One region of the Rhizobium sp. YAF28 genome, then DNA from elsewhere that is predicted to be linked to it. Evidence: predicted binding sites of a transcription regulator. Region 1 holds the regulator's gene; each other region holds the start of a gene.
The links. Region 1 encodes LexA, which represses DNA repair genes until DNA is damaged. Its sites were predicted from a motif close to TGTTCNNNNTGTGTTCNG; they were not measured.
Positions count from the first base shown of each region.

Region 2: the regulator LexA is predicted to act here: its motif matches at 2,752-2,769, upstream of AB4Z13_RS27145 (fibrinogen-binding protein).
Region 3: the regulator LexA is predicted to act here: its motif matches at 3,056-3,073, upstream of AB4Z13_RS32290 (PA0069 family radical SAM protein).
Region 4: the regulator LexA is predicted to act here: its motif matches at 3,707-3,724, upstream of ruvC (crossover junction endodeoxyribonuclease RuvC).

Region 1 covers NZ_JBFRCX010000006.1:124,866-130,466, reverse strand. The annotation lists gene gltA (citrate synthase) at 1-183, opposite strand, end outside; gene AB4Z13_RS15170 (ComEC/Rec2 family competence protein) at 525-2,900, shown strand; gene lexA (transcriptional repressor LexA) at 2,881-3,606, opposite strand; gene AB4Z13_RS15160 (VOC family protein) at 3,802-4,689, shown strand; gene kdsA (3-deoxy-8-phosphooctulonate synthase) at 4,686-5,534, shown strand; partial or broken gene AB4Z13_RS15150 (methyl-accepting chemotaxis protein) at 5,548-5,601, opposite strand, start outside.
Region 2 covers NZ_JBFRCX010000014.1:10,255-15,855, forward strand. The annotation lists gene AB4Z13_RS27140 (hypothetical protein) at 1-1,375, opposite strand, end outside; gene AB4Z13_RS27145 (fibrinogen-binding protein) at 1,512-2,516, opposite strand; gene AB4Z13_RS27150 (helix-turn-helix transcriptional regulator) at 3,390-4,172, shown strand; gene AB4Z13_RS27155 (hypothetical protein) at 4,177-4,497, opposite strand; gene AB4Z13_RS27160 (UDP-glucuronic acid decarboxylase family protein) at 4,874-5,601, shown strand, end outside.
Region 3 covers NZ_JBFRCX010000023.1:41,508-47,108, forward strand. The annotation lists gene AB4Z13_RS32275 (F0F1 ATP synthase subunit B) at 1-178, shown strand, start outside; gene AB4Z13_RS32280 (F0F1 ATP synthase subunit B) at 182-673, shown strand; gene AB4Z13_RS32285 (ribonuclease HII) at 910-1,602, opposite strand; gene AB4Z13_RS32290 (PA0069 family radical SAM protein) at 1,831-2,988, opposite strand; gene AB4Z13_RS32295 (glycosyltransferase family 2 protein) at 3,127-3,645, shown strand; gene AB4Z13_RS32300 (hypothetical protein) at 3,824-4,138, shown strand; gene moaB (molybdenum cofactor biosynthesis protein B) at 4,161-4,712, opposite strand; gene AB4Z13_RS32310 (4-(cytidine 5'-diphospho)-2-C-methyl-D-erythritol kinase) at 4,712-5,587, opposite strand; gene AB4Z13_RS32315 (tetratricopeptide repeat protein) at 5,594-5,601, opposite strand, start outside.
Region 4 covers NZ_JBFRCX010000007.1:86,201-91,801, forward strand. The annotation lists gene AB4Z13_RS17345 (LLM class flavin-dependent oxidoreductase) at 1-599, opposite strand, end outside; gene AB4Z13_RS17350 (GNAT family N-acetyltransferase) at 700-1,194, opposite strand; gene AB4Z13_RS17355 (methyl-accepting chemotaxis protein) at 1,202-3,517, opposite strand; gene ruvC (crossover junction endodeoxyribonuclease RuvC) at 3,766-4,293, shown strand; gene ruvA (Holliday junction branch migration protein RuvA) at 4,306-4,920, shown strand; gene ruvB (Holliday junction branch migration DNA helicase RuvB) at 4,991-5,601, shown strand, end outside.

The sequences.
Region 1 (5,601 bases):
GTCGATATAGGTGATCTTCGATTCACAGGATGCAGTCGACGTAAACCCGGGATCGTAGGTGAAGGAAGCCGTGTTCTTGTAGAGGGCACCGATGTCGATGACGTCGGGTCCAACCGTGCCTTTTCGCACGGCGAGATCGACTGATTTGTCACCGATTTTGATTGTAGCGCTTTGATCCGTCATGCTGATCCTCCGGGGTGGCGGTGGCGCCGCAAAAGCGCCATAAGGGTTAAGCGTCCTAAGCGATAGCTATATGATCGCGAAGCTAATGCCAAGTTACCGTGATGCCATTTTGTGCATCGCGGCATCATCTTTTAGGCAGTGCAGCGATGAGCTAAATGCATATCAGAACACCATGATTTGACTGGATTTTTTGCTCCCGCGAATTTTCCTCTTATTTCAATCGATTATTGTTTGCTCGTTTTGATTTCAGGTTGCATTCTGCCGGTATCCGGGGGCGGGTCCAGGCGATCATGGCGGGGATAGAGACAAGAGAACGACAAGAGCAATCCATTGATGAAAAGATGGATTTTGCTGGCATTGCCCCGCGCGCCATTGTGACGCAATCGGCTCGGACCCAGGTTGCGATCCCATTTCGATGGCGATTGGTGACTGTTGCGAAACGATACGTCGGGTCGTCGATGCGTATGGCCACCGAAGAGGCCGGCCACGGTCGCCTCATCCTCTTCTCTCCGGTCTTCCTTGGTGCAGGTGCCGCGACCTGGTTTCTGGCGGCCTCGGACTTTCCGGCCGTGTCGCTCGGTCTCTGCCTGCTTGTTCTCCTTATTGCCGTTGCGCTCTGCGGTTATGCCCGGACGAAACTGCAGGCGACGCTGCTTGCTCTACTTCTTTTTGCCGGTGGAATGCTCTCCGCGCAGATCGAAACATGGCGGGCAAAGACCCTGATCCTCGATTCAGCCGTAACGACAACGGTGACCGGCCGGATCGAACGCCGAGAAGGCGATGGCCAAGGGCGCTGGCGTTATATTCTTGACGTCACCGGTACGGATGCTCCTGAGATCAAGCGTCCGCCCGAACGCATCTCCGTGCTGGTCCGCGGAGCCGCCCAGCCGTTCGAACTCGGCGACGTCATCGAGGGCAGGGCACGTCTCACGCCTCCGGCGGGGCCGGCGCTCTCCCACCTCAATGATTTTGCCTTCAGCGCCTATTTTGACGGCATCGGTGCCAACGGCTTCTTCTATGGAGTACCCAAGAGGGTTGCGGAACAGCCGGAGCGATCGAACTCGGTCGGTGAGGCAATTCTGGAGTCGCTCTACCGCCTGAGAAGCGGCATCGGCGATCGGATTCGCTCCACACTACCCGGCGACACCGGGGCTTTTGCCGCCTCCCTCGTCACGGACGAGAGACGGGCGATCTCGGATGAAACGACGGAGGCGCTGCGGCAGTCCGGCCTTGCGCATATCATCGCGATCTCCGGCCTCAACATGGCGCTTTCCGCTGGCATCTTCTTTGTCGGGCTGCGCGTCATTCTCAGTCTTTTTCCCGGCATTGCCCAGGCGTGGCCAACCAAGAAGATCGCGGCGGCCGGTGCGCTTGCTGCGGTGACGGCCTACTATCTGATCTCGGGTTTTGCCGTCTCCGCCGAACGCGCCTTCATCATGATGGCGATTATGCTGGTTGCGGTCTTCTTCGACCGGCCGTCGATCAGTCTCAGAAACGTGGCGCTATCCACTCTCGTGATCCTCGCGGTCTCGCCATCGGAGGGGCTAGGGCCGAGTTTCCAGATGTCCTTTGCCGCAACGCTTGCACTGGTCGCCGGCTACGACCTCTGGAAGGGGCGGCCGATGCGGGAGAATGCCTTTGCCAAGCTGCCGATCATGAAGCCCTTCTTCATGGTTGGTGGCTTCTTCGGTGGCGTTTTCCTGACGTCGCTGATCGGTGGTTTCTCGACGGCGCTGTTTTCGATCGAGCATTTCCACCGGCTGACTGCCTATGGCCTGCCGGCAAATCTCGCGGCCATGCCGGTCATCACCTTCATCGTCATGCCGGCCGGGATGCTGGCAATGCTGCTGATGCCGTTTGGTCTGGACGGCTGGCTATGGCCGGTGGCAGGCTTCGGGCTTGATCTGGTGATCACCATCGCAAAGGCAGTAGCGGGGTGGGGCGGCAACATAGATGTAGGCCGCTTGCCCGGCTGGTATTTCCCGACCGCCGTTTTCGGATTTCTGCTGCTGACCCTGCTCAGAACCCGGCTGCGGCACATGGGAACGGCAATTGTCGCGGTCTCGACGCTCGCTGTTGTCCTTCTTCCATCGGAGGCGATGCCCGATATCGCTATCTCCGAAGATGGCAGCCTGGTCGCTATAGTCGATGGAGAGGCGATGGCTTCGAACCGTGAAAAGCCGCCCGCCTTCATCTTCGAACAATGGCAGAGGGCCCTTGCCGTCGAAGAGCATCAGAAGCCAGTTATGCTTCAAGCTGCCAAGGCGCCCACTGCGCCTGATGGTCAAAGACTGCAACTGTCACCCGACCAACAGAATGAAGCCAGAGAGGCAATGAGACAGGCAGTCGCCATTAGCCCGCCGTCACGCTTCTCCTGCCTGAAGGGCGCCTGGTGCACCACTTTGCTCGTCAATGGAAAGAAACTGACCGTCATCGACAATGCTGCCTATCTCGGACCAGCCTGCGATACGGCTGATATTGTGGTGACCCCTGTCCGATTGCGCTTCGACCGCTGTCGTTCCGGCGCGCTGCTCTTTACCGGCGAGACGCTGCGCAAGACAGGTTCTGTCGAACTTCGATTCACCGATAAGGGAATTGAGGTCGCAACCGCATTCGACACATTGGGGCGACCCTGGATGCGCCACCGCGCCTATGATTGGCGCAGTAACACATTCGCAGACGCCAATCTGTCACCGGTCAGTGATAGCGGCGAATGAGGCCGACGAGCTTGCCCTGGACCTTGACGCGATCCGGCGGAAAGATGCGGGTCTCGTAAGCAGGGTTTGCTGCCTCGAGCGCAATCGATGCGCCCTTGCGGCGGAAACGCTTGAGCGTTGCTTCCTCGTCATCGACGAGCGCGACGACGATATCACCCGGATTGGCTGTGCTGCCATTGCGGATGATGACCGTGTCGCCATCGAAGATGCCGGCTTCGATCATCGAGTCGCCGCGAACTTCCAGCGCATAATGTTCACCGGAGCCAAGCATATCGGCGGGAACGGTGATGTCATGCGTATTGTTCTGGATTGCCGAGATCGGAACACCGGCGGCGATGCGGCCCATGACGGGAACGGAGACCGCATTGCCGTTATCGGCAGCGGGTGCTGGCTTCGCCGAGGCAGGAGGCGCCACGGGCTGGGGCTTGCCGAGGCTGCCCTCGATGACGCTCGGTGAAAAGCCGCGCCGAGGCTGCAGGCTCGGGCTGTAGGCTTCCGGCAGTTTGATGACTTCGAGCGCGCGCGCCCGGTTCGGAAGCCGGCGAATGAAGCCGCGTTCTTCGAGCGCCGTGATCAGCCGGTGAATACCGGATTTCGAGGCCAGATCCAGTGCGTCCTTCATCTCGTCGAAAGACGGTGGAACGCCTGACTCCTTCATCCTTTCATGAATGAAAAGAAGGAGTTCCTGTTGTTTGCGCGTGAGCATGGCGTCTCCCCAGTCTTGAAACAAATCCAGAACGGACACTATATGTTCCATATGTGTTCCGCAAGTAGCTAAATTTTCGTAAAACTTCTGTTCAATCTGTCGAGAATTTGATTTTTATCGCCCTTAGGCCTGTCTGGCCTTGTTTCACGAGACCTGCTGAAGCACATCTCCTTGTCACTGCTGGGAGAAGAACCGATGAGCCAAGACACGCTTCCGATCGATCATCTCGTTTTGCCGGTTACCGATATCGACCTTGCCCGCGAAAGGCTGGGCAAGCTGGGCTTTACCGTCGCGCCCGATGCCCGCCATCCCTTCGGCACGGAGAATGCCTGTGTTTTCTTTGCCGACAAAACCTATATCGAGCCGCTCGGTGTCGCGAGCGTCGAGGAGAGCGAGGTGACGGCACGTGAGGGCAATGTCTTCACGGCTCGCGATCAGGCTTTCCGCTTCCGCTGCGGCAGCGAGGGACTGTCCGCCATCGCCTTCGCCACCGCGGATGCAAAGCACGAACATGCTCGATTCGTGGAGGGCAGCATCAGTGCCGGTTCTGTGCTGCAGTTCGAACGCCCTGTGAAAATGCCGGATGGCACTGAGAGCATTGCCGGCTTCCGGCTCGCCTTCGCTGCCGACCTCCGGGCACCGGATTTCTTTCTCTTCGCTGTCGAGCGCATCAACCCGCTTCCTGCCGACCGCAACGTGCTGGAGACCCACGCCAATGGCGTGACAGGCATTGCCGAGATCGCTCTCGCAGCCCCCGAGCCGACAGCCTTCGGCGACTTCGTTCGCTCGGCGGCAAAAGCCGCTTCTGCTGGCGATACGAGTTTCGGGCTGGAGGTGCTTACCGGAAACGCAAAGATCAGCCTGATGACCCCGCAGGGGCTGGAGGCCTATTTCGATCTGGCGACGCCGGATATCGATCGCGGCCTGGGCGGCCGGGCAATCCTCTTTGCGGTTGGCGATCTGGCCGTGACAGAAGCGCATTTGGCTGCTAACGGGGTGACCTACACACGCAAGGGCAACCGTATTCTGGTGAAGCCCGCGCCCGGCCAGGGCGTGCTCTTCGCTTTCGAGGAAACATCATGAGCTCTACTACCAACTCCGTGGTGACGGTCGGCGAAGGCGCCGGCAAGGTCACTTTCTCCAATGCCGGGCGCCTGTCGCTGATTGCCGGCGCTTGCGAAATGGAAAGCCGCGACCATGCGTTCATGGTTGCCGGCACGTTGAAGGAACTGTGCGCCAAGCTCGGTATCGGGCTCGTCTATAAGACGTCTTTCGACAAGGCGAACCGCTCTTCCTTGTCGAGCAAACGCGGCGTCGGCCTTGAAAAGGGCCTGGAGGTTTTTGCCGATCTCAAGAAGGAACTCGGCATTCCGGTTCTGACCGACATCCACACTGAAGAACAATGCGCCGAAGTGGGCAAGGTCGTCGACATCCTGCAGATACCGGCCTTCCTGTCTCGTCAGACGGATCTCCTGGTGGCTGCGGCAAAGACCGGCCGCGTTATCAACGTCAAGAAGGGCCAGTTCCTGGCGCCTTGGGATATGAAGAACGTGCTCGGCAAGCTGAACCAGAGCGGCAATCCGAACATCTTGCTGTGCGAGCGCGGCGCTTCCTTTGGTTACAATACGCTGGTCTCCGACATGCGTTCCCTGCCGATCATGGCAGCAACCGGCGCCCCCGTTATTTTCGACGCCACGCATTCAGTCCAGCAGCCTGGCGGGCAGGGGGAAACCTCCGGCGGAGAGCGGCAGTTCGTGGAAACGCTGGCGCGTGCAGCCGTTGCCGTCGGCGTTGCCGGCATCTTTATCGAAACCCATCAGGATCCGGATAACGCGCCCTGCGACGGGCCGAACATGGTCTATCTCAAGGACATGCCGCGGCTTCTCGAGAAGCTTCTCGCCTTCGACGCGATCGCCAAGGCCGCCTGAACGGCAGGCAGCATCAGGCTGCCGCGCGGGACGGGCGCCTTTCCTCCAGTGCGAAGCGGGAGAGCAT
Region 2 (5,601 bases), on a different contig from region 1:
AAATCTGCGTGATGCTATTGATATCGTAGACATTTCCGCCGACGATCACCAGGTCGTACTGCAGGCCCATTTGGAAGAAGGACGAGAAATTCAGCGTCGTATTTCCGCCCGTCAGAACCGTCGCTTCCGACCCGCTCGTCATGACGGTCATGGTGTCGTTGTCGGTCACGAAATGATACTGTTCGATCCAGCTCACGAAGGAGACGTCGCCCTCGATAACGCTGACACGCCAGGCCATCGGAAAGATGGGGTCGCCATGTGCATCGACCGTCGTCTGCGGTTGTGTTGATTGGAAACTGTCCCGTTCGAAGCTTGCAATATTGTAGGCGGTGACGCCGGCTGCATCGGCAGAGGAATGGAATACCGAGGCGATGCTGTCATTGTCGCTGTAGACATAGACCTGGGTGATCGCATCGACCTGGTGATAGTCGCCCATGACGGCCGTCACGGAAGAGATCACTGCCGTGTTGACGACGGAGGCAATGTTGGCGACGAGGTTTGCGCCCGCGGTGACCTCCAGGCTGTTTCCAGCCGGGTCATGCTGTTCGACGGATGTCTGGGTTTCGTCGGGTTCTTCAGGCAGTTTGGCAATCCCCCGATCCGGCAGCAGGTCGTCGAGCGCCGGAATTTCGGAAACGTGCTTGCCGTTCATATAGGCTCCGGTGATCTCGTCACCCGCCAGCACGAAATCATGTGCCTGATCGTTTGGATTGTCTGCCGGCGGCTCGCCCGTTCCGATCGATGTCTGGCCGGAATCCCTTACTCCCTGGATGTAGGTTTCCATATCCCCGGCGATCTGCTTGACCCCCTCCAGGGTGTCGGTCCGATGCAGGTCGGAAAAGGGAGAGAAAATCTCGGCCTTGGCGCTGAATTCAGCCAGTTTCTCAACTACGAAACTCGTATCGCGCGGGGCATGATTGCCACCGGTCATATCGAGATAATCGTCGTCGTAGAGAATGTTGACCTGTGTGGTGAAGCGGATCACCGAGCCCGGGCCGTCGAAAACCTGCAGCTCTTCTTCGGTTTCGATATCGATGTCCTGTGGACTGCCGAACCGGGGCAGCGACGACACATCGCGGTGGGCAATCTCGGAGAGCTTTTCGATGCTTTCCTCAAAGGGGCGGCCGAAGCGGCGGGCGCCTCCATAAACGATCTCATAGCTGACGCTTCTGTAGTTGACATCAGGATCGTAGTCCTGGAGCGCGAGATCGGAGGCGAAGGCGGGCGTATTGGCGACCAGATCGTCAAGCGCCGGATTATTTTCGGCAGGGCCTGTACCCTCCGTCAGCCCCGCACGCAGCCTCATCTCATCGGTCGTCGTTTCGAATATGCCGATGAAATGGGCGATGATTTCTGAGAATTTCTCGATTTGCATTGCCTTGGCCTCCCTTATCGAAGAGACGACCGGCCATGCGACATCCTTCTGCGGGAGCCGCGCTGTTCGTCAATTCGCACGCAAGCATTCAAACTGCACCGGCCGAAGCCGGTGCAGCCCTTTCTTGTCTTGGAGGTTAGTGCCCACTTGTATCTTCGCCGACATCGGAAACATGTGAGTTGCCGCCGATGACACTGGAGTCCACAGCGTTGCTGAGCATGTTCGCGCCCTGAACGAGCTCCATATGGAAGCCCGAATTGGCAAGAATTGCCGAAGCATCTGCCGTGGAAGTGCCTGTGACGTCGTCACCTGCCTTGAGATCCCAGCCCTTGCTGTCCATATCCATGCCGTCAGCACCGTGCGCTGTGCCGGCATTCGCACTCAGGTGGTTCTGAGCGCCGCCGTTCTCCATCGTGATGTTCCAGGCCTGATCCTGGTCTGCGAGATGGTTTGCCTGGACAGTGCTGAAGACTGAGTCGGCGCCTTCGCCGGACAGTGAACCGTTGAGGATATTGTCGATATTGAGGGTGAAGGAGAAGTCATCCCCGATGTCGAAGGTGAGGTCGTGGCCGGCTACGCCGAGGTTCCCGAAGTCCTTGACATCATCAATAACGGCGAAGTCCGTGTCCGTCTTGTTGAAGCTGTCGCTCGTATTGTGGCTGTTGGTGGTCGTCTTGGTGTCGGTATCCGTGACCGTCTTGATGTCGGTGTCGATATCCGTCTTGGTGGTCGTGTCGTTATCGGTGATCGTCTTGATGTCAACGTCGTCGTCGCTGTACGACTTGGCGTCATAGCTCCAGTCGTAGTCCGACTTCGTGGTGGTGGTTGTGTCATTATCGTTGATGGTGGTCGTCTTGGTGTTCGTGTCGTCGTCCGACTTGTAGCTCCAGTCGTAGTCGTTGTCGCGGTTGTCGCCGTTGTCGGTCTTCACGTCGAGATCGACGTTAGCCTTGACGTCAACGTCCGTGCTGTTGTCGGTGTTGTTGCGATTGTCACCATTGGCGATGCCGCCGACGTAACCTGTGGAATCATCATCGATTTCGGTTGAATTGATAGCGCTGGAAAGGCCATCGGCCAGGGCGCCCACCTTGACGGTGTCGTCGTCTGAGCCCTGTGGACCGGGCTTCGGATCATAAGGCATTACGTTTCCTCCAGAAAAAAAACTGGAGCAGCTTTCGAAGTCCCTCTCATCTCAAATGGGATCTTTGCTCGCGCTTGCTCCAATGTGTTAACATCGGCAGATGGACTCGATACCTTTTCACCTGCAGCTTCATCGCGATTTGTTGGCCAAATTCTGTATTGGGATTGTGCCTATTCAGTACAAAGACGCACAAATCCGGTCCCGGACTCGATATGAGCGCGAGCAAGGCAGTCGAACTTCTTTTTGAGTTCCCTCGAAAGAAGACCAAGTATCAAAAACACATGCTGATACTTGATTTTCATGTCGCCACTTTGGCAACCCTTACAGATTGATGGAAAAAACTGGGTCCCGATAGATATCAATTCGGGCTAAGGCATCTGAAGTCCAGCTCAATACTCCAGTTAAGCCAATACCGGATCGCGGGCTCGGAGAAGGCTGTGTGCGAATTCGGGACCGTGTCCCGTGCCTCGGAATTCGGAGGGTTCGACTGATTGCGATATCGCTAAGTTAAGTTCGAAAGGTTCTCCGTCTTATTTTGAAATATCGTCTGCCCATTACCACGTTGGTTTTGTATGTCTCGAACTAATACATGCTGCTTTATACCGTGATCTAGTTGAAATACCGCCCACTAGTATGTTTCTTGTCGGAAATGCAACCATAAAGTGGCAAAAAATAAATATAACTTTGTGACAACTAACCCATTTGGGCCATTTCTTTCCTTTGAAATCCATATTACCATAATTAAGAAATGCCTAAAAGATAAGGCGGCCACATGCCTAGGGGCAATGTTCGTCGGCATGTAATACCCGCCATCGCGCCAATGGGAGTAGAAGCTCCGAGTTTGAGTATAGTGTAGCGCTAGGGGAGGCGTATATGTTCATGGTTGGGTCGGAAGTAGGAGATTCGGATCAGGCAAGAAGACTGAGCCCGAATGGAGAAACAGTCCTGGTAATCGCCAAGGCGGACTTGTTCTCCGAGTGCATGGTTGAGGCACTGGCAAAGAAATTCCCGAATTTTGATGTCGTAAGCGTATCGAGCGCGCAGTCCATATCCGAGAAGGATATTCACGACATGCGGCTTGTCCTGTTCTATCATGTCGCCGGCGCCGAGTTGCACGATGCGCTGCAGGTCGTTCGTGAAAACCGTCCGGACGCATCCATCGGCCTTGTCGTCGAAGCTATCGATATGATGGAGCCCTATATCAGCCGTCTTGTCGAGGCGCGTGTCGTCGATGGCGTCCTGCCGCTCAATCTGCGTCTGGATGTCTTCATGGCGGCAATCGATCTGCTGATGAAGGGCGGCGAACATTTTCCATCCGCGCTTCTGGGTCGTCTGTCCAACCGGGCAACGGCGCAGCTCGAGCCCTCGCTGTACCAGACGAAGTCCGTCGACGCAGCGCGCGCCAATGCGCTGAAGCTTCGCCGCAACAGCATGGCGGCTCTGACCACGCGCGAGGTACAGATTCTCGACCTCATCTGTAAGGGCACGCAGAACAAGATCATCGCCGACAAGCTTCACCTGTCCGAAAACACGGTGAAGGTTCACGTCCGCAATATCTATAAGAAGATGAATGTGAGAAATCGCACTGAAGCGGCCTCACGTTTCTTCAACGATACGTCGGACAGTGGCGATCTCTCTGGCAGGTGGCCGCACTAGGCCATCAATCCATCCGGGACGAGCGGGCAAAGCAGCGTGATTTCTGGCCGAAACCGCTCGGCGAACAGATGTAAGGCGCGGAACCGGGATAGACCGCGGCGCTCACTTTAGCCGAAGCGGTCTTCGGTTCGGCAGCATAGGCGAAGTCCTTCGCGGTATGTGGCACGCTTGCCACAACGACATTCTTCTCCGTGCTTCCCACGATCGCGGTATCGACGACCGCACATGAGATCGGTCCGATGGCCGAGAGAACGATCGTCGCAGCCAAAGCTAGGGAGCTGAAGCTGCATGGCGCTCTGCCATGTATGCGATCATGAGTCGTCATTAAAAAACCCTCTCTATCATCAGGGCAATAGCGACGCGCCCTCGCACACCAGTGGCTGGCCACTCCTTATATTGGCTTCATTGACTGAAGCTGGAGCGGCCGGACAGAAAGCATGGCACGATAGTCATTGAGAGGGATTAATCAAGCAAATTCCGAAGTTTAATACTATAGCTATTTAGAATTGCTCCCGTGTTTTGAAGTTGACCTTCACTGATATCCTCTTATCATTTTGAGCATAGGTACAATTATCTGAAGAATAACCGAGCCGGTTATTTCATAGATACCACTTCGCGTTGAAGTTATCGAGGCGGATCAAGAGGGAGCCTAAAGTATAGAAGGGTCTATGAAGACCACACGACATGGGAAGGAATTTGTAGTGCGTAGTATTCCCACCGAAGGATATTCAGGATCTGCATTCGCATCGCCACGCCAGCAGTCAAAAACCGTGCTGGTCAACGGAGGCGCCGGTTTCCTGGGTTCCCATCTTTGCGAGCGACTTCTCGAGCGCGGCCATCAGGTCATCTGTCTCGACAATTTCTACACTGGCCGCCACGTCAATATCGAGCATCTGCTGCAGAATGCCCGTTTTCGGCTTTTGGAACATGACGTGCGCCAGCCTTATGACGTCGAGGCTTCCGTCATCTTCAACTTTGCTTCGCCAGCCTCGCCGCCGGACTATCAGCGTGATCCCGTCGGCACCTTGCTGACCAATGTGCTTGGAGCCGTCAATACGCTCGATGCAGCCCGCCGCAGCGGCGCAACGGTCGTCCAATCCTCGACTTCGGAAGTCTATGGGGATCCGCACGAGAATCCGCAGCGCGAAACCTATTTCGGCAATGTCAATCCGATCGGCCCGCGCGGCTGCTACGACGAGGGCAAGCGGTCAGCCGAGACCTTGTTTTTCGATTATCACCGCAAGTATGGGGTCGATATAAAGGTTGGCCGGATCTTCAATACCTATGGCCCGCGTATGCGCCTTGATGATGGACGCGTCGTATCCAACTTCATCGTCCAGGCGCTCTCCAACACCGACATAACGATCTACGGTGATGGCCGGCAGACCCGCTCCTTCTGCTATGTCGACGATCTCGTCGGTGGTTTCCT
Region 3 (5,601 bases), on a different contig from region 1:
CAACGAAAAGCTGAAGGCTGCCGAGGCCCGTATCGCCGATGTGAAGGCAAAGGCTTTTGCCGATGTGGGTGCCATCGCCGAGGAAACCGCAGCAGCTGTTGTCGAACAGCTCATCGGCGGCTCCACTGCCCAGTCTGATGTCGCCGCTGCCGTTGCAGCCGCCAAAAAGGAGGCTTGATCGATGGAATTTGCTTTTGATGCAACTTTCTTCGCCTTCGTTGGCCTCGTTCTCTTCTTGGCGCTGATCGTCTACCTGAAGGTTCCGGGCATGATGGCGAAGTCGCTTGACGACCGCGCCGACCAGATCCGCAACGAGCTGGCGGAAGCCAAGCGCCTGCGCGAGGAAGCCCAGCACCTGCTCGCGGAATATCAGCGCAAGCGCAAGGAAGCTGAAGCTGAAGCAGCGCACATCGTGGCCGCTGCCGAGCGCGAAGCTGAAATGCTGACCGCCGAGGCGAAGAAGAAGACGGAAGAATTCGTCTCTAACCGCACGGCTCTTTCCGAGCAGAAGATTAAGCAGGCCGAAGCCGACGCGATAAAGGCTGTTCGCTCTGCTGCCGTCGATCTCGCCATCGCAGCCGCCGAAGCCGTCATCGGCAAGCAGGCGGATGCCAAGGTCCAGTCCGAACTTTTCGGCCAGGCCGTCGGCGAAGTGAAGACCCGCCTGAACTGAGCTGCTGCTCTTTAGGATTAGAAAAGCCCTGCCTCAGCGGGGCTTTTCCGTTTTCGGCGGATGCTGTTGTGCTTAGTGTGATGTCTGAAACTGTGATGGGCTGCGCCGAAAACAACGGATCACCCTTTTCGGAAGCTCCTGCAGAAACCCTCGATGCCGGTACAGCAATCGAGTGTCTCTGACACTTCCCCATCCCCAGGGCTTGCAGGGAAACGGAGCGGATCCCGCGCTGGAGCTTACTCCTCCAGCATCTCCCCATTCAGCTCTTCCACGACGCCGTCCTTGCGGAGTGGCCGGAAGCTCATCCGGTGCAGCGAGCACGGCCCGTGCTTCTCGATGCCGGAGCGATGCTGTGCTGTACCATATCCGACATGAGCGGCAAAACCATATTCGGGAAACACCAGATGCGCGCGCGCCATCATTCGGTCGCGCGTCACCTTCGCCACTATGGAGGCGGCGGCGATAGAAACGGATCGCGCGTCACCCTTCACCACGGCCTGCCCGGGGCAGTCGAGGCCAACAGGCACGTCCAGTCCGTCCGTCAGCACATAGCTTGCTGGTACGGCAAGGCCGCAGATCGCGCGGCGCATGGCGTCAAGGCTTGCTTTGCGGATATCGGTTTCATCGATGCGTGTGGAACTGGATGAGGCGATGGAGACTGTTGCGGTCGCAAGAATTTGGACGAACAGTTCCTCGCGTTTCTGCGCCGAAAGCTGCTTGGAATCGTTAAGGCCCTCTGGAATACGCTTGGGATCGAGGATCACGGCTGCAGCCACGACGGGGCCTGCAAGCGGCCCGCGCCCAGCCTCGTCGGCGCCCGCGACAGGCCAGTGGCCAGCCTTGCGGGCTTTCAGCTCCAGCCGGAAATCCGGCATGAGGGGGGCCTCTTCAAAGAGCAGAGGAGAATCGGGTGACGTGCGACGTTTCATGCGGTTGAAACTCGCACGCCAACCCGATTTCCTGCAAGCCCCCGGATCAGGGCGGCGACGGCCGGGGGGCGGTCCGGCGGATGGTGCGGTCAGGGCCATCCGCAGGAATTGCGCAAGACAGAAGACGCAGGGCAGGTCTTCTTCACGCCTCACGCAAGCTCGTTAACAAAAGCAATTCCAGCAAAAGTGCGCAGCGGCTTTGCGTCCGGAATTGCGTAAAACAACCAGTCAGAGCAACGAAAGCTGCACGCCGCTGCCATTTGGCGGTACGAAGAGATCGTCGCGCAGGGCAAGGCTTCGCCTAGTTAGCCCTAACCGCTTTGCTGCCATCTCGAAGCGGCGGGCGATCTGCCAGGCGTAAGGCCCGGCGCCCTTCATGCGCTTGCCGAACTCGGCATCATAATCCTTACCGCCGCGCATTGAGCGCACCAGCGACATGACGTGGCGATAACGGTCAGGATAGTTCTGCAGCAGCCAGTCGCGGAACAGCGGGCTCACCTCCAGCGGCAGCCGCAGCAGCACATAACTTGCCTCTTCTGCGCCTGCCGCCTTTGCGGCATCCAGAATGCGCTCCAGCTCGTGATCGTTGAGCGCCGGGATGATCGGCGCCGCCATCACTGACGTGCGCACACCGGCCTCGGAAAGCCCGCGGACCGCCTCCAGCCTGCGCGTCGGCGTCGAGGCGCGTGGTTCCATCAGGCGCGCAAGCTTGCGGTCAAGCGTCGTGACCGAAATGCCGACGCGGACGAGGTTCTTCGCCGCCATCTCCGTGAGGATATCGAGATCGCGCAGGATCATCGCCGACTTGGTGACGATCGCAACGGGGTGGTTCGCCTTGTTCAGCACTTCGAGGATCTGCCGCATGATGCGCCACTCCTTCTCGATCGGCTGGTAGGGATCGGTGTTGGTGCCGATCGCGATGACGCGGACCTTGTAGCCAGGCTTGGCGAGCTCGCGCTCCAGAAGCTTCGGCGCGTCCGGCTTGGCAAACAGCTTGCTTTCGAAATCCAGTCCCGCCGAGAGGCCCATATCGGCATGCGTCGGCCGGGCGAAACAATAGATGCAGCCATGCTCGCAGCCGCGATAGGGATTGATCGACCGATCGAAGGAAAGGTCGGGGGACTCGTTGCGGGTGATCGCCGTGCGCGGCTTCTCGATCTGCACATCCGTCTTGAAGGGCGGCAGTTCCTCGAGCGTCTGCCAGCCATCATCGAAGGTCTCGCGCTGTGTTGGCTCGAAGCGGCCGCTGGGATTAAGCCCCGCGCCGCGGCCACGCCGCCGGTCAACCTCGATGCGCAGCCCCGAGGCCGCGATCATCGCGTCGGCAATATCTGCCGTATTGGCAGGCGCAAATGCGGCCTGCCCTGCAAGGGACTGTGGTCTCATCGGATTCTCCAGCGGCGGAAACGCTCGATCCCGCTCGTTTTGATGATTATATTCCTATCCGCAAAAAGAGAACAATGCAAGAACAAAATGGGGAAAGTGGTGCTGGCAAAATTTTGTGCGGCGCTCTATAAACAGGCAATGTTGACTGTCGTTCTTGAATGCCAGGATCAGGAACCTGAGCTGGCCCAGACTCTATCGGTATTGGTGGCGGGCGCTGTGGAAGGCCTCGTCAGCGACGTGGTCGTGCTCGATCACGGCTCCCGCGACGGCACCTCGCGGGTGGCGGATGCCGCCGGCTGCCGTTTCCATTCGCAGTGGGATATCAAGGACATCATCCGTTCCGCTCGCGGCGAATGGCTGCTTTTCGTCGAACCGGGCGCAAGACCGCAGGCGGGCTGGATCGACGAAGTCGCGGAATACGTAGCCTTGAATAAGGTGCCTGCGCGTTTCACCGCCTCGCGCGGCTATCGGCGCCCCTTTTTCCAGCGCGTCGGCCGTGCCAGGCCGCCGCTGGAACTCGGCCTGCTCATGCCGAAGAAACTCGCCATTTCAGCTGCAAAGAGCGGCATGCGCCTTACCGAATTCGTCAAGGCACAGAAGCCGCGCCAACTCTCCAGCGAATTGATTCCCTCCTGGGTCGCCCGCGCCGCGCGATAGCTGCACTCCTCGACATTGCGAAAAGATGGCGCCCAATAGGATTTCGCGCTATAATTCGGCTATGGCGCCGCCGAAGCGCCTCGCTTCGTAACGGATGGCCATGGAATGCCGGTGAACGGCAGAACAGGTCAGCGAAAATCTCCTCTTCTGCCGGGTTTCCGGCGAAAGGAGGTGCGTCATGCTACGCAATATGGTCCACGGCCTGCTGGCCGTCATATTGACGACATTGGTGATCGCGCATCCGCATCCGGCAGCATCGCAGATGATGCGCAGTTGCGCAGGCCGATCCGAGATCGTCAATTTCCTGGACAGCAACTTTGGCGAAAAGCTCACTGCAGTCGGACTGATTAACCAGAACGCCATTCTCGAAGTCTATGCCGCCGAAAGCGGCACATGGACGCTCGTCGTCACGGACGTTCACGGGATAAGCTGCGTGCTGCTGTCCGGTGATAGCTGGGAAACGATGCCCGCCCTGCCGGGCCTCGCGACATAGCGATGCTGCTGTTGTAACCAGTCTATTTCGTCGCGCCGCGCTTGAGGTGTTCGTCCAGCCGCGGCATGATCTCCACGAAATTGCAGGGCATATGGCGATAGTCGAGCTGCGCCTTCAAGATGCCGTCCCAGGCATCCTTGCAGGCGCCGGGCGAGCCCGGCAGCACGAAGATGAAGGTGGCGTTGGCAACACCTGCCGTAGCGCGCGACTGGATCGTCGAGGTGCCGATCTTGTCGTAGGAAATGCGGTGGAACACGGCCGAAAACCCGTCCATCCTCTTTTCGAAGAGCGGTTCCAGTGCGTCGGGCGTCACGTCGCGGCCGGTGAAGCCGGTCCCGCCCGTGGTGATGACGACGTCGATCTCCTTGGCTTCTGTCCAGGCGCGCACGCGCGCGGTGATCCTCTCGCGGTCGTCAGGCACGATGTCGCGGTCGACCAGATGATGGCCGGCTTCCACAATCCGTGCCACCAGCGTATCGCCGGATTTGTCATCCGCCAGCGTGCGTGTATCCGAAACGGTCAGAACCGCAATGCCGAGGGGGATAAAAGCTCGTTTTTCGTCCAGGCCTGCCATCATGCACCTCCTGCGAAAGTCTCCGTCGACTGGAAATACCAGTCCGGGCGGGCCGCGTGAAGACGCTCAGCGGCGCGCAGCGCAGCAACGGGTGTCTCGAAGATGCCGAAGCAGGTCGCGCCAGAGCCGGACATGCGCGTGAAAAGCGCGCCTTCTGCCGCGAGCATGCCTGAAATCTCGGCGATTTCGGGAACCAGTTCCCGCGCCGGCATCTCAAGATCATTGCGTGTCGCCCGTATGGCTTCCATCCAGTGCGGAGTCTTCTTCAGGACCAATGAAGGATTATTCTTGGTGACAAGCCGCTGGAAGATCTCGGGCGTGGAAACGCCTTTCAGCGGATTGGCGAGCACCATGGCGAAGGAGGGCAGGGCATCGGCCGTCTCTATCTTTTCGCCGATACCGCGTGCGATCAGCGGCGTGCTTTTCAGGCACATCGGCACGTCGGCCCCAAGCTTCAGTGCGAGGGCGGCAACGGTCTCAGTGGGAAGCGTCACGTCCCATAGACGCATCAGCCCGCGCAGCGTCGCTGCCGCATCGGCAGAGCCGCCGCCGATTCCGGAAGCGACCGGCAGATTCTTTTCCAGATGGATGCGCACGGGCGGAGCGCCGCCTGCCGCTTCCCGCAGCAGGTCACGCGCCTTCAGCACCAGATTGGTGCCGGGGTCATCGGCAAGCACATCGGCGAATTGGCCGGAAAGCGTGAAATCATCCGCATCGGCAGGCGCAAAGCCCAGCCGGTCGCAGTGGCGAGCAAATGTCACCAGCATTTCAAGAAGGTGGTAACCGTCAGGCCTCTGGCCCGTCACATGCAGGGCCAGATTGATTTTTGCGCACGCATCTTCGGTGACCGCGAAATCGCCGAGCCCGTCAGGCATGCGGCCTCAGGATT
Region 4 (5,601 bases), on a different contig from region 1:
ATCGCGATAGCATCAAGCAGCATGTCAGGCGCAAAATGCGAAGCAAAGGCGAAGGGGAGGCCGAGCATGGCCGCAAGCTGGGCGCTGTAGAGGCTGGAGCCGAGCAGCCAGATCGGGATGTGTGAATCGTTGCCGGGTACGGCGAGGATCGCCTGGTTTTCGATCGGTGTGCCGAGAAGCTGCTGCAGTTCCACCACATCATTGGGGAAACTATTTGCACCCGCGTCGAGGTTGCGCCGTAGCGCCTGCGCCGTGCGCATGTCCGTTCCGGGCGCGCGGCCAAGACCGAGATCGACGCGGCCGGGAAACAAGGCTTCCAGCGTGCCGAACTGTTCGGCGATGACGAGCGGCGCATGGTTCGGCAGCATGACGCCACCCGAGCCGATGCGGATGGTCTTCGTCACCGCACCGATCTGACCGAGGATGACAGACGTCGCCGCACTCGCGACGCCGGGCATGCCGTGATGCTCCGCCATCCAGAAACGCGTATAGCCGAACTCCTCCGCCTTCTGTGCCATACGCTTCGACGCCTCAAAGGATTGGCTGATGGTCGTGCCTTCGGCCACAGGGGAAAGATCGAGAATGGAAAACGGAACCATGGAAACCTGCCGCTCGAGAATGGGAGTGCGGTCTATGTAGGTTCGCCGTGGCGCTATTCCAAATCGCGGCGCCAACAAAAGCTGCCGCGGAAAATAACTGTCATTCGTCGAAAGCCGGGGAGAATTTCAAAGCGCCTGATGGGGGCGATCCCTTGAAGATGACCCTCTGGACGTATCGCGTATCGAGATCGCCATAGGTCAGCTTCCCATCGCTCTCGAAGCCAGCGCCGCGATAGACCGAGGGATTGCCGATCAGCGCGCAGCCGGTCGCATCACGCTCTCTCAGCAGATCGAGCCCTTTCAGGATCAGCTCTCTGCCGATCCCCTGCCGCTGCCGCTCCGGCTTTACCGAAATCGGCCCGAGCCCATACCATCCATCCTCGATATCACCGATTGTGATCGGCGAGAAAGCGACATGGCCGATGATCTCCTCGCCCTCTTCCGCGACGAGAGATAGTATCAAATCACCCGACGCGCGAAGATCCCTGACAATCCGCGCTTCGGTATTGTTGCTGTAAGGCATCGGCTCGAACGCCACCCGCGTCAGCTCATGAATGGCATCCGCATCCTCGGGCTTTTCGAACCGGATCAGCATGATGCGATCACGCCTGTTTGCGCAGCAGATGCATGTCGGCGCTCTGCTGCTGATATCCTTCGGCAAGGGTGAAGTTGCCGAGCTGGCGGTCCATCTCCACAGCTTCGGTTGCCAGACGGTGGATTGCAGCCGTCGTCTCCTCGACCATCGCCGCATTCTGCTGCGTCATGGAATCGAGCTCGGCGACTGAGCTGTTGATCTGCCGCAGGGTGTCTGCCTCTTCACGGGTGGATTCCATGATCTCATTGATCTGGCCGTTGATGGATTCAACATGACCACCGATGCCAGTCAGCGCAATGCCGGCCCTTTCAACGAGCGCCACGCCGCTTTCCACCTCATGCGTGGACTTCTGCAACAGGCTGGAGATTTCCTTGGCAGCGCTCGAAGACCGCTGCGCCAGTTCGCGTACTTCCATAGCGACGACCGCAAAGCCCTTGCCGCTTTCGCCGGCACGCGCTGCCTCGACACCGGCATTCAGCGCCAGCAGGTTCGTCTGGAAGGCGATATCGTCGATGACGGAAATGATGGTGTTGATCTGCCGTGAAGACGCCTGGATCGCTTCCATCGCCGCGATCGTCTCGCGCATGATCTGGCTGGAGCCGACAGTCTCCTTCTTCGCGTCGCGGGCGATGCGCGCGGCCTGCTCGGCGCGTTCGATCTGTACGCGCACTGACTGGGTGATGGCGCTGATCGCGTTGGCCGTCTCTGTGATCGAGCTTGCCTGCCGCTCGGTGCGGCCGGCCAGTTCATCGGCACCCGTCCGCATCTCCTCGGAGCCTGCACGCACGGCCATGGAGTTGCCGCCGATCGCAGTCATCGTTTCGTTGAGCGTCGCCAGCGCCTCGTTGAAGTTCACGCGCAGGCTTTCGAGCTCGTTCGGGAAGCGGGTTTCGATCTGATAGGCCAGATCGCCGCTCGCCAGATGATGAAGCCCCTCGTCGAGTGCTGTGACCACGTCCTGCAGGCTGCGGGCCTCCGCCTCGCGCTGAGCCAGATTCTGCTGGCGCTCGCTTTCTGCCCGCATGCGCGTTTGCTCGCTCGCAGCTTCGAGCTCGCGGCCTTCGATCAGCGACTGCTTGAAGCGAGCAAGCGCTTTCGCCATCGTGCCGATCTCATCCTTGCGGTTCTGGCTGCCGATCTCGATGTCGAGCTTGCCGTCTGCGACTTCGCGGGTCACGCCGGCAAGACGGGCAAGCGGCGAGAACAGGAAGTTGGTGATGAGCCCTGTGGCGACCGCCATGATGACGAGAACGCCGATGCCGATCGAGGTCAGCAATGTAGCGACCTCGATGGAGCCCGAATTCAATTCGCTGAGCAGCACGCTTTCAACGACGAGGAAACGGTCGCCGCGATAATCGATGCCACGCACATAGGCGCGTGCCGCGCCGTCGGCGCGATCGAAATCCGCAACCGTCATTGCCGAGCTCGCAAGCGCATCCTTGATGAAGGTGAACGGTGCAGCATCGAGCGTCACAAGCTGACCGGATGCATTGAGACCAATGGCCGAACCATCAGCCGAAATGATGGCCGTCTTTGCCGTGCTGCCGGACACGATACCCTTTGCCAGAATGCTGGTGACGACATCGTCGCGCACCTTGAACAGCATCAGCCCCTTCGCCTGGCCGAGCTTGACGATCGGCACGGCATAAAAGATCGCCGACTTGCCGCTGCCGGCATCGACACGCAAGCCGGAGAAGGCCGTCGGCGCGGAATCGTCCGTCGCTTTGGTGGTGTTTTCGATTGCCTTGGCATAGGCGATGCCCGCGCCGGCCGATTTCCAGGCGTCCGACTTCAGGTTTTCGGCGAAGTCGTCATTCTTCTTGTAGGAATAGAGCACGGTGCCGTCGAGATCGACGATCAAGAGGTCGTTGAAGGCGGTATCGGCGAGGTCACGCGCCACTTCGCCCTGCGTCTTCTCATGGCTCGAATAATAGAAACCGCTCGGACCCTCCGGCTTTGCGAGCTTCTCGCGCTGGTCGGCCGGGTTCGGATTGTTCGTGATGAAGACCTTCTTCAGCTCACCGCGAGCATCGCCGGAGCTCTTCTCCATCGTCTTCCAACCGCTCTTCAGGTTGGTGATCGACATCTGCAGCGCTTCGATGCGCGCAATCGAGGTTGCCTGGTTCTCAAGCTGCTCGAGTTGGTCCTGCAGCATGTCGCCGCGGAAGATCAGCACGCTCTCCTTGGCCTTCAGCGCCTGTTCGTCGGAAACGCGGCTGCTGGCGAAATAGGCGAGGATATTGATCACCGCGACCGAAAGCGTGGTCAGCAGGATGAAGGTGGCTATCACCTTGAAGGACAGGGACTGAAATCTCTGAGCCATGAAAACGAACCCTTCCGGAACGGCGACGCCGGCGAGTGGCATCCTGGAGACATCACCCACCGGTTGAACTACAAACAGAGCATCGGAAGCCTTAAGCTTTGCGAAAGCCGGCTCCTCTCACATTTGATGGATTAGAATTCAGGCATTCGGTTTAATTCGCGGTAAATGCGGTCCCGCAAAAACAAGGCATGTTTTTGTTTTGTTCACATATCGATGGCACTTATTTCACCATCGCTATAGGGTGAACCATGCAAAACACGATTCGCATCATCGGTATCGATCCCGGCCTTCGCCGCACGGGATGGGGCATCATCGATACGCTCGGCAATTCGCTGCGCTTCGTTGCCTCGGGAACCGTCACCTCGGATGGCGACATGGATCTCGCCTCGCGCCTCTGCCAGCTGCATGACGGTCTTGCTGATGTGGTCCATTCCTACAAACCGGAGGAAGCCGCCGTCGAACAGACCTTCGTCAACAAGGACGCGGTCGCCACGCTGAAGCTCGGCCAGGCCCGTGGCATCGCCATGCTCGTGCCGGCCCGTGCGGGTTTGCCGGTATCGGAATATGCGCCAAACGCCGTGAAGAAGACCGTCATCGGCGTCGGCCACGGCGAAAAGAAGCAGATCCACATGATGCTGAAGATCCTGATGCCGAAGGCGGAGTTCAAAGGCGACGACGCTGCCGACGCATTGGCGATCGCCATCTGCCATGCTCATCACCGTGGCGCAAACCGCATGCGGCAGGCAATCGCCGGCGCTCACCAAACCCACCCCTGACGGAACAAGATCATGATCGGCAAGCTGAAAGGCACAATTGATGAGATCGGCGATGATTACGTGCTCGTGGATGTGCACGGCGTCTGCTACGTCGCTTTTTGCTCTGCGCGCACGCTCTCGAAGCTAGGTTCCGTCGGAGAGGCCTGCGTGCTCTTTATCGAAACCTATGTGCGTGAGGACCAACTGAAGCTCTTCGGCTTCCAGACGCAGCTCGAACGCGAATGGTTCAACCTGCTGCAGAGCGTTCAGGGCGTCGGCGCGAAAGTGGCACTCGCCGTGCTTTCGACTCTCACTCCGCCCGAGCTTGCTAATGCCATCGCGCTGCAGGACAAAACGGCTGTTTCGCGCGCTCAGGGCGTCGGTCCCAAGGTCGCGATCCGTATCGTCACCGAGCTCAAGAACAAGGCGCCCGCCTTTGCCGGCGAGGCGATCAATATCGGCCTCAAGCAGGAGATCGGCGAAGGCGTGGCCGCAGCCCCCGTTGCCGACGCCGTTTCGGCCTTGACCAATCTCGGCTATTCGCGTGATCAGGCGGCCAATGCGGTTGCCGCCGCCATGAAGACGGCCGGCGAAGATGCGGATAGCGCCAAGCTGATCCGCCTCGGCCTGCGGGAACTCTCACGCTGATGGCCCCACAGGGTGTCAATGCAGGCCGCTTGGTGTATGGACTTGAGCAAGCTTCTAACGGAAATACCCAATGACTGATGCCCGCCTGATAACGCCGGAAAAGCGTGGCGAAGACTTCGACACCACGCTGCGCCCGCAGTCTCTGGACGAGTTCACCGGCCAGGCGGAGGCGCGCGCCAATCTCAAGATCTTCATCGAAGCGGCCAAAAACCGCGGTGAGGCGCTGGACCACGTTCTCTTCGTCGGCCCGCCCGGCCTTGGCAAAACGACATTGGCGCAGATCATGGCAAAAGAGCTCGGCGTCAATTTCCGCTCGACCTCCGGCCCCGTCATCGCAAAGGCCGGCGATCTGGCCGCTCTGCTGACCAATCTCGAAGAGCGCGACGTTCTCTTCATCGACGAAATCCATCGCCTCAACCCGGCGGTCGAGGAAATCCTCTATCCAGCCATGGAGGATTTCCAGCTTGACCTCATCATCGGTGAAGGCCCTGCCGCCCGCTCGGTGAAGATCGACCTGTCGAAATTCACGCTCGTTGCCGCCACCACCCGCCTCGGCCTGCTGACGACACCCCTGCGCGACCGTTTCGGCATTCCGGTGCGTCTCTCCTTTTATACGGTGGAGGAACTGGAGCTGATCGTCCGCCGCGGCGCCCGCCTGATGGGCCTTGGCATGACCGATGA